One region of the Phytobacter sp. V91 genome, then DNA from elsewhere that is predicted to be linked to it. Evidence: predicted binding sites of a transcription regulator. Region 1 holds the regulator's gene; each other region holds the start of a gene.

Region 1 (5,397 bases):
CATACCCGGCGCAAGCTGTAATTTTTCACATATCAGGGTAAGTTTGGCGATTTGCGCCTCTTCGAGACTCCCGGCATCTTTCCAGTAGGCGCAAGAGTATTGCATCTGCGGATCTAACATTCGGCTGAACAGGTCATTGCCTAAATCGTAATGTTCTTTGCCGACGATCCATGCCCGTTTTTTGCTTTGCAGATTAAATAATCTTGCCCCGGCAATTCGTAGCGTGTCTTTCACATGGCGCGGAAGTTGATTCTCCAGCCCGGCACGCAGCACTTTAGTAAAAAACGTGTCCAGCCGGTCGCATTCCCACCAGCCGTCCATGTAACTTTCCCCAAGCCCAAGCGAACCCTCTTGTAACACTCGTTTAAAAAAATCAGGATGCTTAACCTGGATATCCGACGCAGCCGAACCGTTAACCTGAATACCGGCGCGGCCTAATAGCTCGCTTGCTATACGGAACCAGTTATCATCCCGTACACTGACCTCTTCTATACACGATGAACTCATAACTTCTCCATCACCTGCAAGTGATCGATGCCGTCAAAATGCGCTGCCGCTTTTGGGGCGTGAGAAAGATCACGGCTAAACCGTGAGGCTGATATCCGACGTAGAACAGAGGAAGGGAGACCCTTGCCAGAAAGGCCATCCATGGTGAAACGGGAGCGATCCGGCTCCCGCTAACGCGTGCATAATTTTATTTTATCAACAGCCGAAAATGAGTATAGGCCCCAAAATCGGCTGATTCAACCAAAAACTGTTAGCAAGCTAATCACTTTACTGTCACATAATCGCAATCGCAATTACCCCTGCGTCGATGATTCCAGCGGTTGTTTATTGTGACGGGCATCACTCTCGTGACGCTGCATTCTGAAACCCAATCCTGCCAGCAATACGGTCGACAGCATAACGCTGGTGGTGGCCAGTAACGGGACAGCAATCAGCGCCGAAACGAGCAAGCTGGCAATAAAGCACAGCCCTAACTGCAATGTGTTTTGCAATGCAGCCGCACGGCCGGTGGCGTGAGGGAAAGGACGCAGCGCCTGGGCGACGACGATCGGGTAAATCGCACCATTTGCTACCGCCATCAGGCAGAACGGGATCAGCAGCGAAGTCAGCGAGGCGTTCGGCACTAAGCCGACTGCCCAGGTGGCGATTACGCTTGCGGCATAGGCCGTCAGCAGCCACGGGAGCAAACGTGCGCCGGACCACTTTTGCAGCGCCCAGCGGCAGCTGTAGCCACCGACTAAAAAAGCGATGGTTTGAGGGACATAACTCAGGCCAATAATTGCCGGGCCGTAACCCATTTCATGCAGAATAAACGGCGAACCTGTCAGCCAGGCAAAAAAGCTGGCCGAACATGCGGCATAAATCAGTACGTTGCCGCGATAAGCACGGTCACGCAGCAATGCGCCAAAGGTGACGGGAGCAGCACCCGGGGCCGCTTTTGTGGCGACCGGGCGTAAACGCAGCGCGGGCAGCATCAACATCAGCGTAATGATAAACAGCGTGGCGAAAATAGCTTGCCAGGAGAAGTGCGCAAGGATCCAGCTCCCCAGTAAGGGGGCAAGAGCAGGGGATAACCCGACCAGCGGCATGATGGTGGCAAAGATGCGGTTGGTGCGCTGCGCCGGGTAGTGATCGGTCACCAGCGCCTGCCAGGTCACCGCGGCGGCACAAACCCCTACCGCCTGGATAAAGCGTAATACCAGCAGCCAGACGGCATCTTGCACCCAGATCATCCCCAGACAACCCATGGCAAAAATAGTCAGCCCGCTCAGTAAGACAGGTTTGCGTCCGTAACGGTCCGATAAGGGGCCCCATACCAACTGGGCGACGGCAAAACCGGCGAGGAACAGGCTCAGGGTGGCGCTGACGGCGGCGGCGGAGGTGTTTAAGTCTTGCTGGATGTCAGCAAAAGCAGGCAAATACATATCGGTTGCGAGGAAGCCGAGTACGCTTAATCCCGCCAGCCAGACTAAAAATCCTTTTCCAGGTTGCATGGCAATATCTCTTTGTTGTGCAGGTGAACAGGGTGACGAGTCTAGGGAGTGAAACTTAGCTTGTGAAACGCTAATATTTGCGTACTGGTTTCAAATTTTTTGCAGGCACAATATGTGGTCAGAATATTCTCTTGAAGTGGTAGATGCGGTTGCGCGCAACGGAAGTTTCAGTGGCGCAGCGCAGGAGTTACACCGTGTACCCTCTGCTGTCAGCTACACCGTGCGACAACTGGAGGAGTGGCTGGCGGTAGAGCTTTTTCATCGTCGCCATCGTGACGTCGAACTTACCCCTGCCGGCGCACTGTTTTTAAAAGAAGGACGATCTGTTATCAAAAAAATGCAGGTCACCCGCCAGCAATGTCAGCAAATTGCCAATGGCTGGCGGGGCCAGCTGGCGATTGCGGTCGACAATATTGTTAAGCCTGAGCGTACCCGGCAAATGATTGTTGATTTTTATCGCCATTTTAGTGATGTGGAACTGCTGGTGTTCCAGGAAGTGTTCAATGGCGTGTGGGATGCGCTGGCTGATGGTCGCGTTGAGCTGGCTATCGGGGCAACGCAGGCTATTCCGGTGGGAGGGCGTTACACTTTCCGCGATATGGGCATGCTGAGCTGGAAATGTGTGGTTGCGCAACACCATCCGCTGGCGAGTCTCGACGGCCCACTGAGTGACGATACATTACGCAACTGGCCTTCACTGGTGCGGGAAGATACCTCGCGATCGTTACCCAAACGCATTACCTGGCTGCTGAACAATCAAAAGCGGGTCGTGGCCCCGGACTGGGAATCCTCGGCGGCCTGTCTCTCTGCCGGATTATGTGTGGGGATGGTTCCGGCGCATTTCGCGCGCCCGTGGCTTGACCGGGGAGAGTGGGTGGCGCTGGAGCTGGAAAATCCGTTCCCGGATGCGGCCTGCTGCCTGACATGGCAACAAAATGACGCCTCACCTGCGCTGAACTGGTTACTCAGCTACCTGGGGGACAGTGAAACACTGAACCGGGAGTGGCTGTGGGAGCAGGATTGACCTGCTCCCGGGAAAGCAGATTAACGGCGATAGTCGCGGAAAGGGCCATCAGCCACGGAACGACGTTCAATCAGCCGCGGGTGGACTTCGATGGACTGCGACACTTCGCGTTTGTTCACGATACGGTCAAGCAGCATATTGAATGCGGTCTCCCCCAGCGAATCCTTCGGCTGGTGGATGGTGGTCAGCGCCGGGGTAAAGAAGCGGGAGTTGCGCACGTTATCGTAGCCGATCAGCGAAATGTCCTGCGGCACGCGCAGCCCCATCTCATCCGCGGCGCACAGTGCCCCCATCGCCATAATATCGCCGCCGCAGAAGATAGCGGTCGGACGCGGCGATTGCGCCAGGATCTGTTGCATCGCGCGGTAACCGGACTCAGGTTCAAAATCACCCTGCACAATCCAGTTTTCCGGGACGCTGATATGCGCCTCGTCCATGGCCTTCATAAAACCGGCCAGGCGACCCGCGCCGGTGTTACGCTCCAGCGCGCCGGGGATAACGCCAATATCGCGGTGACCGCGCTCGACCAGATAGCGCCCGGCCATATAGCCGCCTTCAAACGCGTTATCGATAACGGTGTCGGTAAAGTCAGCTTTCGCTTCACCCCAGTCCATAACCACCATCGGAATATGGCGATACTCTTCGAGCATATTGAGCAGTGATTCCGGGTATTCGGAACACATCACCAGCAGGCCGTCGACGCGTTTTTGCGCCATCATCGACAGGTAAGCGCCTTGTTTTTCAAAATTGTTCCAGGCATTGCCCAGAATCAGGGTGTAACCCTTCTGAAAACAGTTTTTCTCAACGGCTTCAATGATCTCGGCAAAGTAGGCCGCTTCACTGCTGGTCGCCAGCAGACCAATGGATTTGGTGTGATTCACCTTGAGGCTACGGGCGACGGCGCTCGGCGAATAATGAAGCTCTTTGATTGCCGCCCACACAGCGTTACGCGTCTCTTCAGCCACGAAACGCGTCTTGTTAATTACATGTGATACGGTTGTGGTGGAAACGTTTGCTCGCTTCGCTACGTCTTTGATCGTTGCCATCAGATGTCACTCCATGCCATATCATAAGCTCCTGAAAATACTTAAGGTAAACGTTTGCCTTACTTCACCCTTTGCCCGCGCGAGGGACTGTATTACGCCGGGAAAAAGACACTGGACGTCAGGAGGGGAGTCAATGGCCGGTACGCTAATAAATTTAGCGTCGAATTTTGTCTTATCTTGACCAAAAGGGGAAGTGCTAAAACGTATATCAATCTAATTCCTGCAAGATTTTTACGTTTATTTATGCAAAAATGCGCTATCTCACTTTTTGTGGGGAATTAGAAAAGGAGAAAAATTGATGAGTACCGACCTGAAGTTTTCTTTAATGACCACCGTAATCGTGCTTGCCGTGATCGTGGCGGGTGCAATGACTGCTGCTCTGAATTGATTGACCACGAGGGAGGCACCTCTCCCTCGACGTTTCCCCCCATTATTCTCTTTCCGGCAATAGTCTTTTCTCATATCGCTAACCGCTGTTTTTTGTGATTTATGTCATACTTTTCTCTTCTGCGAGGCTGTCGGCTAACGACACCGCATTTCCGGAGTTAATAAATCATGAAAATCAATTTCCCACTGCTTGCCCTGGCTGTCAGCGCGTTTGGTATCGGCACCACTGAGTTCTCGCCAATGGGATTACTGCCCGTGATTGCGCGCGGCGTCGATGTCTCCATTCCCGCCGCCGGGATGCTGATCAGCGCCTATGCCATTGGGGTCATGGTGGGGGCGCCGTTAATGACGTTGCTGCTTTCACATCGCGCCAGACGTAATGCGCTTATCTTTTTAATGGCCATCTTTACCCTCGGGAATGTGCTGTCAGCCATCGCTCCCGACTACACCACCCTGATGCTGTCGCGCATTATCACCAGCCTCAATCACGGAGCGTTTTTTGGCCTGGGTTCGGTTGTGGCGGCAAGCGTGGTTGCAAAAGAGAAGCAGGCCAGTGCGGTTGCAACCATGTTTATGGGACTGACCATCGCCAATATTGGCGGAGTGCCCGCTGCAACCTGGCTTGGTGAAACCATTGGCTGGCGGATGTCCTTCCTGGCGACTGCCGGTCTTGGCGTGATTGCAATGGTAAGTCTGTATCTCTCCCTGCCAAAAGGCAGTGCCGGGGAGAAACCCGATGTACGCAAAGAACTGACCGTTCTGATGCGCCCGCAGGTCGTCTCTGCCCTGTTAACCACCGTTCTTGGCGCCGGAGCGATGTTTACGCTCTATACCTATATCTCACCGGTACTGCATGACATTGCTGATGCTGGTCCGGCATTTATTACCGCCATGCTGGTGCTGATTGGCGTGGGCTTCTCTTTGGGCAATTACCTCGGCG
Region 2 (5,397 bases), on a different contig from region 1:
TGGATTTTCTGCCGAAAGTGAAAATTGAAATTGTGGTCACCGACGATATTGTCGACACCTGTGTTGATACCATTATCCGCACCGCCCAGACCGGTAAAATCGGTGACGGTAAGATTTTCGTCTTTGATGTTGCCCGCGTGGTGCGTATTCGTACCGGCGAAGAAGACGACGCGGCAATCTGATTTATTGCCCCTCGCCCGGTGGGTGAGGGGCGCACTGCTTTACAGCACTTTGTGTGGACCAAAACATTCGTAGTGAATGTGTTCTGCTTTAATCCCCAACCCGACTAATTGCTTCGCCGCAAACTGCATAAATGCCACCGGGCCGCAGAGGTAAAACTGCATTGCCGGACTGCTGAATGCGCCCTCATGCTGGCTTAAATCCATTAATCCCTGGCTGTTAAACCCCGCTGTGGCTTTATCTGCGGCTGTCGGCTCACGATACCAGACATGTGATGTAAAACGCGCCAGCGCTTCGCCGTGTGCGGCCACTTCGTCAGCAAAAGCGTGCGCAGCGCCGTTCTCCGCCGCATGGAACCAGTTCACCTGGGCCTGATGTTTTACCTGCGCCAGGGTATCGAGCATCGCCAGCATTGGCGTCTGGCCCACACCGGCAGAAATCAGCGTAACGGGGGTGTTTGCCTCAACGTTCAGGAAGAAATCGCCAGCAGGCGCGGTCAGACTCACGATATCCCCTTCACGTGCATGCTGATGCAGCCAGCCTGATACCAGGCCACCGTCCTCGCGTTTTACCGCGATACGATAGCTGAGGCCGTTGGCAGCCGTGGTTAACGAGTACTGGCGAATTTCCTGATAGTCGAACGCGTTGGGTTTCAGCCAGATACCGAGGTACTGCCCGGCCTGATAGTCGGCAACTTTCCCGCCGTCCACGGGCGCGAATTCAAAGCTGGTGATAAGTGCGCTTTGCGCTTTTTTTGCCACCAGACGAAACGCACGAGTGCCTTCCCAGCCGCCTGTCTTCCCTGCATTCGCCTGATACAGCTGCGCTTCGCGTCGAATGAATACGCCTGCCAGCACGCCGTAAGCTTTCCCCCAGGCTTCCAGTACCGCCGGGCCTGGGCTGAACATCTCATCAAGCGTTGCCAGCAGGTGCTGGCCTACAATGCTGTACTGCTCCGAATTTATCTGGAAACTGGTGTGTTTCTGGGCAATTTTTTCCACAGCGGGGAGCAGGGCGGCGAGATTATCCAGGTTACTGGCGCAGGCGGCGATGGCATTGAACAGCGCTTCACGCTGGTCACCGTTACGCTGGTTGCTCATATTGAAAATATCTTTGAGCTCCGGGTTGTGGGTGAACATGCGATCGTAAAAATGGGCGGTCAGCTTCGGACCGGTTTCCAGCAGCAGGGGAATGGTGGCTTTCACGGTGGCGATGGTTTGGGCGTCGAGCATGGTTGCTTCCTTATAATATCTATAACATGTATTTTAAATGCATCTTATAAGGTGTGCCTGCTTGTTGTAAAGAAAAGGCGATAAATATCCCTCTCCTCTGAACGTGAACAATTTGCATCACAAAGGTGAAAAGAATTCCGTTGCAAGGGGAAAGTCTATTGTCTCTCAAACCCTTGTATGACGGGCAGCCAATCGTTTGCGTAAAAACCTTTGTCAAGACCTGTTATCGAGATTTGATTCAGTTATACTGTGAGCCGTTCCCCAAAATGGGCCTCAATTTAGAGCTGTTTTATTGTTAGCTGAGCAGGAGAAGCGGATGTTAAAGCGTGAAATGAACATTGCCGATTATGATGCCGATTTATGGCAGGCTATGGAGCAAGAGAAAGTACGTCAGGAAGAACACATTGAACTGATCGCCTCCGAAAACTACACCAGCCCGCGTGTAATGCAGGCTCAGGGTTCTCAGCTGACTAACAAATATGCCGAAGGCTATCCGGGCAAACGTTACTACGGCGGCTGTGAATACGTTGACGTGGTAGAGCAACTGGCGATTGACCGTGCCAAAGAACTGTTTGGCGCAGACTACGCTAACGTGCAGCCGCACTCCGGTTCTCAGGCTAACTTCGCGGTCTACACCACGCTGCTTCAGCCGGGCGATACCGTTCTGGGTATGAACCTGGCGCACGGTGGTCACCTGACTCACGGTTCTCCGGTTAACTTCTCCGGCAAACTGTACAACATCGTTCCTTACGGTATCGATGAATCCGGCCATATCGACTACGCAGACCTGGAAAAACAGGCGAAAGAACACCAGCCGAAAATGATCATCGGTGGCTTCTCCGCTTATTCCGGCGTGGTTGACTGGGCCAAAATGCGTGAAATCGCTGACAGCATCGGTGCTTACCTGTTCGTCGATATGGCACACGTTGCAGGTCTGGTGGCTGCGGGCGTCTACCCGAACCCGGTTCCTCATGCTCATGTTGTGACCACCACGACCCATAAAACCCTGGCAGGTCCGCGTGGCGGCCTGATCCTGGCAAAAGACGGTAGCGAAGAGCTGTACAAAAAACTGAACTCTGCCGTCTTCCCTGGCGCGCAGGGCGGCCCGTTGATGCACGTTATCGCCGGTAAAGCGGTTGCGCTGAAAGAAGCGATGGAGCCAGAGTTCAAAACCTATCAGCAGCAGGTTGCTATCAACGCTAAAGCGATGGTCTCCGTGTTCCTGAGCCGTGGTTACAACGTGGTTTCCGGCGGTACTGACAACCACCTGTTCCTGCTGGATCTGGTGGATAAAAACCTGACCGGTAAAGAAGCTGACGCTGCTCTGGGCCGCGCTAACATCACCGTCAACAAGAACAGCGTGCCGAACGATCCGAAGAGCCCGTTCGTCACTTCCGGTATCCGTGTTGGTACCCCGGCTGTTACCCGTCGTGGTTTTAAAGAAGCGGAAGTCAAAGAACTGGCTGGCTGGATGTGTGACGTGCTGGACAGCATCAATGACGAATCCGTGATTGAGCAGGTTAAACAGAAAGTTCTGGATATCTGCGCTCGCTTCCCGGTTTACGCATAATATTCAGTAAGTTATAAAATGAAGCCCGCACTGCGGGCTTTTTTTATGGCGTTTGCTGCGGAACGTGCCTTTTTTTCAGTAAGAAGGGCAGGAACAACAGCACATAAGGCGCAATAAACCAAAGCAGGCAAAGTGCGCGCGAGTAGCCGCAGTAGCGAATGCAGCGGGCATTGCTTGAGGCTACAGGGAGGATAAAGAACAAAAAGATGATTAAGGAGTAGTCGCTGGTGTAAGGCACCCACAGATAAAACAAAAACCAGCACAACTGAAATGACAGGATGTACAGATACTCCAGCTTTGTGTCCCTGCCATAGCAGTCAAAGGCTTTCACGAAGCCCATTTTCAGTGTTCGTAGATAATGCGTGAGCATAAAAGCCATAACCGCCGCTAACCGATTTTTTCTCTGAAACTCACTATAGGACAGAGTTGTTCATCGCTTCTACTACCAGTATGTGGCTTTCAGGGGCAACATTTGCTCATTTCAGCCCCATATAACCGTGTATCCCCATATAAATTCCCACCAGCGCAATCAATACGCTGGAGAAATACGGCGCACGTCGGGCAAGTGTGTTAAAGCCCGACCAGCGTTTAGCGGCTTGCTGCACGCTGAATGCAGCACCCACGCCGACGGCGACCAGCGTCAGTGCCAGACCGATACTGAAGCACACCACCATGGTCGCCCCCAGCGTTAACGCTTTAAGCTGAATGCAGATCAGCAGCACGGTAATGGCTGCCGGGCAGGGAATTAAGCCTCCCGTCAGGCCAAACAGCAGAATTTGTCCGTTGGTGACTTTGCCGCCGGTAAAACGTCGTTCAATATCCCGCGCGTGCGCCCGCTCATGGGCATCCTGATATTCCTCTTCTTTAGTGAGCTTACGCAGGGTGAGAATTTGCGGCTGCTGGCTGACGACGGTCTTCACCGGCTGCATCAGTACGCTTTTGGGCGCGACGTGCGAGTGGTGTTCGTGATGATGACCTGCCTGCCACTGGCGTTCCCCCTGCCAGGTGCGCCAGAACATCCACGCGGCGGTAGCGAGAATGATGACGGCAGAGAAAACCTGCAGCCAGGGTTCAACGGACTCGGCAGTGAACTGACGGCTGATATACATCCCGCCCAGTGCGATGAGCCAGACAATGGCGGTATGTGAGAAGGTCGCCGCCAGACCTAGCATCACGGCCTGTTTGACCGTGCCCTTAATGGCGATGATAAAGGCTGCCATCATCGTCTTCGAGTGGCCGGGTTCCAGCCCGTGGAGAGCACCGAGAAGAATGGCGCTCGGAATAAAAAACCAGGCATTTCCTTGCTGAAAGAGGGTCGCAAAATCGGTCATGAGAATCATTCTCGCTAATTTTTATCTCATTAAATCTACTCCCCCCCAGTAAAAAATACTACCCCCCAGTAGAATTAAGATCTCCTTCTGGATCTATGTTATTCTGCGATCCGCTCAGCACAGGTGAAATGAGGTCAGCATGTCGCATACCATTCGGGATAAACGAAAACTCAAAGCGCGCGCCAGCAAGATAGAAGGGCAGGTGGTGGCGCTGAAGAAGATGCTGGATGAACCCCATGAATGTGCACAGGTTTTGCAGCAGATTGCCGCCATTCGCGGCGCAGTAAATGGCCTGATGCGTGAAGTGATCAAGGGCAATTTGACCGATCATATCGTGCATGAAAATGATGAAGTAAAGCGCGAAGCGGATCTCGACGTGGTGCTCAGCGTACTCGATTCCTACATCCGTTAATGCATCTCAGCGAGCAGCGCCTCAACGTATAAATAGCCAATTCCCATAATTTGTTGGGCCCGGCTTAATTGCCCAAAGCCGATCTGGGTGGCTTTGATTCGCGGATTTCCGCCGTGATCGAACGGATTCAATCCGGTCTGCCCGACGATAGTATTAAGCCAGCGATCGCCAAACGCGCAACTGCGGCCATAGAGCCATATCTGATTGATATTCAAGATATTTAAAAAGTTATATAAACTCAGGCCAATGGCGCAGGCGGCATTTTCTACCCAGGCATTAATCCGGGTATCTCCTGCCTGCCAGGCGGCGATAAGCTGTGAGGTGGTGAGCGTCTGTGGATCCAGTTTGGGGGCAGGCTGAGACTTCAGCCAGATCCGCGCCTGCTTTTTCAGGGCGCTGAGTGAGGCGACGGTTTCCAGGCAGCCATAGCGCCCGCAGTCGCAGGCAATCCCATCGGGATCAATAATGGTGTGGCCAATTTGCCCGCTGCCGTACAGCGTGCCACGGTAAATCTTTTCGTTAATCACAAAGGAAGAGCCAATTCCGTAATCCACGTTGATCACGCAAAAATCCCGCTCCTGAGCGCTGTTCTGCCACTTTTCCGCCAGCGCCAGCATCACACAATCGTTGTCCACCATTACCCGAACGCCCAGCTTTTCTTCCAGCAGATAT
Region 3 (5,397 bases), on a different contig from region 1:
AGCAGTTTTTCTCGCTACACCGACTCCAGCCCCAATATAAGCTTCAACGGTCGTTACTACGGCGAGCATACCAACGGCACGGCAATTCGCCTCGTCTCGCAGGGGGAAACTTACCTGCGTGATGATGTGATCCTGGCGAACGCACTGGTCTGGGCACACGGCGAAGATGTCTACAGCTATGACACCGGTGCGCACAGTGATTTCACCAGCTACCGCGCGGCCATTCGCCCGGCTTACATCTGGGATAAATACAATCAGACGGGCGTTGAACTGGCGTATTTCAACCAGAAAAATACAGACCGGCTGGGTGTGAAGTACAAAGAGGCAGGCTACAAAACTACGCTCTACCATGCGCTTAAGGTCGATACCAGCATGCTGACGTCGCGCCCGGAAATCCGTTTCTATGGCACGTACATCCACGCACTAAACAACGAACTGGATAACTTCAGCTTTGCTGACGAGAAAAATGACCAGTTCGCAGCGGGCGTACAGGCTGAAGTCTGGTGGTAACAATGTGGCGGTTATCGATGCGTTGGCGTGGAAAAACAACACCAAGGAGATGATATGAAAAGACAACTTGCCTGTCTGGCTCTGGCAGTATCAGCCCTGTCAGGTGGTATGTCGGTACCGACATTTGCCGCCCCCTTCCCGGTCACTCCGGATATGTCTGTGCCGGTTAGCCAGTACGTGACGCAGGTTAATGCGGATAAGAGTATTACGTATCGTCTGTTCGCGCCGGGTGCAAAGCGCGTATCAGTCATTACGGGTTCCACACCAGATAACTTCGTCTCACATGATATGACCAAAGACGACAGCGGTGTCTGGTCCTGGAAGAGCAAAAGCCTGACGCCCAATCTCTACGAGTATTATTTTGATGTTGATGGGTTCCGTTCGGTGGATACAGGAAGCCGTTTCCAGAAACCGCAGCGCCAGGTCAACACCAGTCTGATTCTGGTACCGGGAAGCATTCTCGACGATCGCGCGGTCCCGCATGGTGATTTACTGACAGTGACTTACCACTCGAAAGAGCTGCGCTCTGAGCGTCGCGTCTATATCTGGACGCCACCGGGCTATAACGGAAAAGGCGAACCGCTGCCGGTGCTCTACTTCTACCACGGCTTCGGTGACACCGGTTTGTCAGCTATCGACCAGGGGCGTCTGCCGCAAATCATGGACAACCTGCTGGCAGAAGGCAAAATCAAGCCAATGCTGGTGGTGGTGCCGGATACAGAAACGGAAATCACGCAGGCGATTCCAGAAAACTATCCGCCGAAAGAGCGGCGCAAAACCTTCTATCCGCTGAACGCAAAAGCGGCTAACCGTGAGCTGATGCACGACATCATCCCGATGGTCGATGGGCGGTTTAATGTGCGTAAAGATGCTGACGGGCGTGCACTGGCGGGACTATCGCAAGGGGGCTATCAGGCTCTGGTGTCAGGGATGAATCATCTGGACAGCTTCGGTTGGCTGGCGACCTTTAGCGGCGTCACCACTGCGACGGTGCCGGATGCGGGTGTTGCCGCGCAACTTGCCAAACCGCAGGCCATTAATGCCCAGCTCCGCAACTTTACGGTGGTGGTGGGTGAGAAGGACTCGGTGACCGGTAAAGACATTGCGGGACTCAAGGCTGAGCTGGAAAAACAGGGCATTACGTTTGATTACAAGATGTACCCTGGTCTGAATCATGAAATGGACGTCTGGCGTCCGGCCTACGCTGAGTTTGTACAGAAGGTGTTTAAGTAAGGTGTCACGCCTCTCCTTTTCAGGAGAGGCGTCATGCTTAGCGGCTGATGTTCCAGCCGCGCGCCTGCCATAGCGCAGGCAGCTGCGACAGTTCGGTAAAGGTGGTGACCTGCGGGTGGTCAACGGGTTTGTTATGCGGATCGGCGCAGAAGTAAAACACCTCCATTCCCGCCGCAATACCGGACTGCACGCCAGCAACAGAATCATCAACCAGAATACAGCGCGGCGTATTCACGCCCAGTGCCTTCGCTGCATGGAACATGAGCGCCGGTTCCGGCTTCCAGCTTTGAATATCGTAACCACTAAACAAGAGATCCGGGAAATGGTGTAGCAGGCCTGTTTTCCCCAGCGAATGCTGCATTTTGCTGACCGGGCCATTGGAGACCACGCAAACCGGCACTGTCACCGCATCCAGCAGCGCTTTTGCACCGGGTATGATTTCCAGCTCAGAGTCAAACAGACGTGCAACCTCGGCACGAAACACGGGCTCCAGCGCGCTGTTTTCCAGCTTAACGCCATACTCTTCACCGATGACGGCGATAATTTCGTAAAGTTTCATACCTTTAAAGCGCTTAAACACCTCCTCAAGATCGAGATCGATGCCAAATTCTTTAAACATATGCACATAAGCGCGCGAACAAATGACTTCACTGTCGACCAGGGTGCCGTCACAGTCGAAAAATACTGCTTCTATTTGGGACATGCCGTTTCCTGTAACTCGATTTATTTAGGGAATGTTGCAAGTTTAACGTTTACTTAAGACAGATTACGTCACGCAATCGTTGCCGTATAAGCAAATTCAATGAAAAAAAGTGTGTGATAACGGTCAACATTGTCTCATTTTGGTATAGGATAGCGACGAATTTTCCCTCCTTTGTTCGGAAATTGATAATGAGCCAACAACAGACTACCCAGGCGTCGGGCCAGGGGTTGCTTGAACGCGTGTTTAAACTGCGTGAGCATGGCACGTCGGCACGCACCGAAGTGATCGCCGGTTTCACCACTTTTTTAACGATGGTTTACATCGTCTTTGTTAACCCGCAGATTTTGGGTGTTGCCGGGATGGACACCAGTGCGGTCTTCGTTACCACCTGTCTGATTGCTGCATTCGGTAGCATCCTGATGGGGCTGTTTGCCAACCTGCCGGTGGCTCTGGCACCAGCAATGGGGCTGAATGCCTTCTTTGCTTTTGTGGTGGTTGGCGCGATGGGCCTCTCCTGGCAGATCGGCATGGGGGCAATTTTCTGGGGTGCGGTAGGTCTGTTATTGCTGACCATTTTCCGCGTTCGTTACTGGATGATTGCCAATATTCCGATGGGCCTGCGCGTAGGTATTACCAGCGGCATCGGTCTGTTTATCGGCATGATGGGTCTGAAAAACGCCGGCGTTATCGTGGCGAACAAAGATACTCTGGTGTCCATTGGTAATCTGACCTCACACAGCGTCCTGCTGGGTGTGCTGGGCTTCTTTATCATTGCCATTCTGGCATCCCGCAATATTCATGCTGCAGTACTGGTGTCTATCGTTGTCACCACGCTGTTGGGCTGGCTGATGGGCGATGTGCAGTACCACGGTATTGTTTCCGCACCGCCGAGCATCACAAGCGTAGTGGGCAATGTGGATTTGGCCGGTTCGTTTAACATTGGTCTGGCAGGAGTCATTTTCTCCTTTATGCTGGTTAACCTGTTCGACTCCTCGGGTACGCTTATCGGGGTTACCGACAAAGCCGGGCTGGTGGATGAGAAGGGTAAATTCCCGCGCATGAAACAGGCGCTGTATGTCGACAGTATCTCTTCGGTTGCCGGTTCCTTTATCGGTACCTCTTCTGTCACTGCATATATCGAATCTTCTTCCGGCGTCTCCGTGGGCGGCCGTACCGGTCTGACCGCGGTCGTGGTGGGTATCCTGTTCCTGCTGGTTATCTTCCTTTCGCCACTGGCGGGTATGGTTCCTGCGTATGCCGCTGCGGGTGCGCTGATCTATGTTGGCGTGCTGATGACGTCCAGCCTTGCGCGTGTGAAGTGGGATGACCTGACTGAAGCCGTGCCTGCGTTTATTACCGCGGTGATGATGCCGTTCAGCTTCTCCATTACTGAAGGCATTGCGTTAGGCTTTATCTCCTACTGCATAATGAAGCTGTTCACTGGCCGTCTGCGCGAGCTGAGCCCTTGCGTGATAGTGGTCGCGCTGCTGTTCTTGTTGAAAATTGTTTTTATCGACCATTAATATCGGTATTCAGCACGCAGACAAGCCCGGTAAGCGGTAACGCTACCGGGCTTTTTTAATCAGGTCAGTTAAGGGTAAGGGTTTTTTCTGCTGGTAAGCTGGTAAATCGCATTAAACGCGAAGCGGGATCGTTTGCGCGGGTTTGCACATCCGGCAGATAGCGCCAGCCGTTTTTACTGTCAAACTCCCAGATTTTAAGGCTCTCAATGGCCGGTGTGGCTGCCACCGACCAGATCAGCACATCCTCAGCGTCACACAATACTTCTACCTGTGCCAGCTGTGGCACACGCAGACGTCCGGCTCCGGGCAGCAACTGCAACAGGTCGTGCCCGTTGTGCATCTGATTGATCAATTGCAGCACACTTTGCCGCAGGGTAGACAACTGCGTCTGGGCTTCATTGGGATCGTTTTGGTTGTTAATCCACAGCTGTTCGTTACTGGTCAGTTGCCAGCCCTGTTGTGTATAAGGGCTATGAAAACTGCGTGTGGCGCGCTGGAGTTCCATATTGAGGCCGCATTCACCTTCGGTGGCGATGGCAACGCCCACCATATTACCGGTAGAGGCTAGAGAGAAGTGCGGCAGGTCAGGATCGGAAAACTTAGGGCGTCCACTGGATTCAATTATGATGTCCGGTAATTCACCGACGCCGTACAGCATAAACATCATTTCGGCGAGTAATGCTCTGGAGGCCAGGAACCGCGACTGCTGGTGTTCAGGAAGTTGTCTGGCGCTGTCGCGGCAGAGCTGAGAGAGTCGGGTTGAAACTAAGCATCCTCCGGAGAGGGTCCCTCTTGCAAAATGCGTTGCCATTTTTCGCTCCGTGATAATGGTCCGGTACTGGAAGCAGTGATGCACATTATCGCGCATACCGATTAGGTTTTAATGTGGAAAAAGGTATCTGAAAAGCCCCAGGCACTGACTTTTACAATAAATTTAGTCAATAGATGTCCATCTACATATTTCCTGCACAATTGAAACGCCGGAAGGGGCTGGCAGGCAGAGACGAAGGTTGCACAAAAAGCAGTGGGTGGCCGGAAGCAGGCGACCCTGTGAATGAGGCGGTCGCCTTGTTGAGTGTGCTGCTCTGGGGTTACTTCCCGATACAGAAGCTGGAGAAAATACGTCCCAGCAGATCATCGGAGGTAAAATCGCCCGTTATTTCGCTCAGGGACTGCTGAGCGAGGCGCAGCTCCTCTGCCAGTAATTCACCCGCCCATGCCCCCAGCAACTGCGCTTTACCCTGTTGCAGGTGATTTGCGGCCTCTTCTAAGGCCTGTAGATGACGACGGCGCGCCAGGAAGCCGCCTTCCAGTATGGTGTCAAAACCCATGCTCTGTTTCAGATGGCTACGTAACTCATCAACACCTTCACCCGTCCGGGCCGAAAGACGAATAAGTGAGTGACCATTTACATCGCTGATGCCTGGC

Evidence for each region. The regulator PurR, encoded in region 1, represses purine synthesis genes. The targets are predictions, from matches to a motif close to CANGCAAACGTTTGCNTG.
Region 2: the regulator PurR is predicted to act here: its motif matches at 1,598-1,615, upstream of glyA (serine hydroxymethyltransferase).
Region 3: the regulator PurR is predicted to act here: its motif matches at 2,516-2,533, upstream of ACSZO4_RS07035 (NCS2 family permease).

What each region holds. Positions count from the first base shown of each region.
Region 1 is NZ_CBFFRJ010000048.1:26,014-31,410, reverse strand. Features, by position in the region: gene cfa (cyclopropane fatty acyl phospholipid synthase) at 1-507, opposite strand, end outside; gene punC (purine nucleoside transporter PunC) at 801-2,000, opposite strand; gene punR (DNA-binding transcriptional activator PunR) at 2,113-3,024, shown strand; gene purR (HTH-type transcriptional repressor PurR) at 3,045-4,070, opposite strand; gene ACSZO4_RS12015 (YnhF family membrane protein) at 4,369-4,458, shown strand; gene ACSZO4_RS12010 (MFS transporter) at 4,626-5,397, shown strand, end outside.
Region 2 is NZ_CBFFRJ010000010.1:4,340-9,736, forward strand. Features, by position in the region: gene glnB (nitrogen regulatory protein P-II) at 1-182, shown strand, start outside; gene hmpA (NO-inducible flavohemoprotein) at 222-1,412, opposite strand; gene glyA (serine hydroxymethyltransferase) at 1,729-2,982, shown strand; gene ACSZO4_RS03405 (hypothetical protein) at 3,026-3,361, opposite strand; gene ACSZO4_RS03410 (nickel/cobalt efflux protein RcnA) at 3,459-4,313, opposite strand; gene rcnR (Ni(II)/Co(II)-binding transcriptional repressor RcnR) at 4,453-4,725, shown strand; gene ACSZO4_RS03420 (ROK family protein) at 4,722-5,397, opposite strand, start outside.
Region 3 is NZ_CBFFRJ010000024.1:3,872-9,268, reverse strand. Features, by position in the region: gene ACSZO4_RS07050 (carbohydrate porin) at 1-510, shown strand, start outside; gene ACSZO4_RS07045 (alpha/beta hydrolase-fold protein) at 565-1,743, shown strand; gene yieH (6-phosphogluconate phosphatase) at 1,781-2,446, opposite strand; gene ACSZO4_RS07035 (NCS2 family permease) at 2,635-3,969, shown strand; gene ACSZO4_RS07030 (4'-phosphopantetheinyl transferase family protein) at 4,034-4,780, opposite strand; gene mnmE (tRNA uridine-5-carboxymethylaminomethyl(34) synthesis GTPase MnmE) at 5,061-5,397, opposite strand, start outside.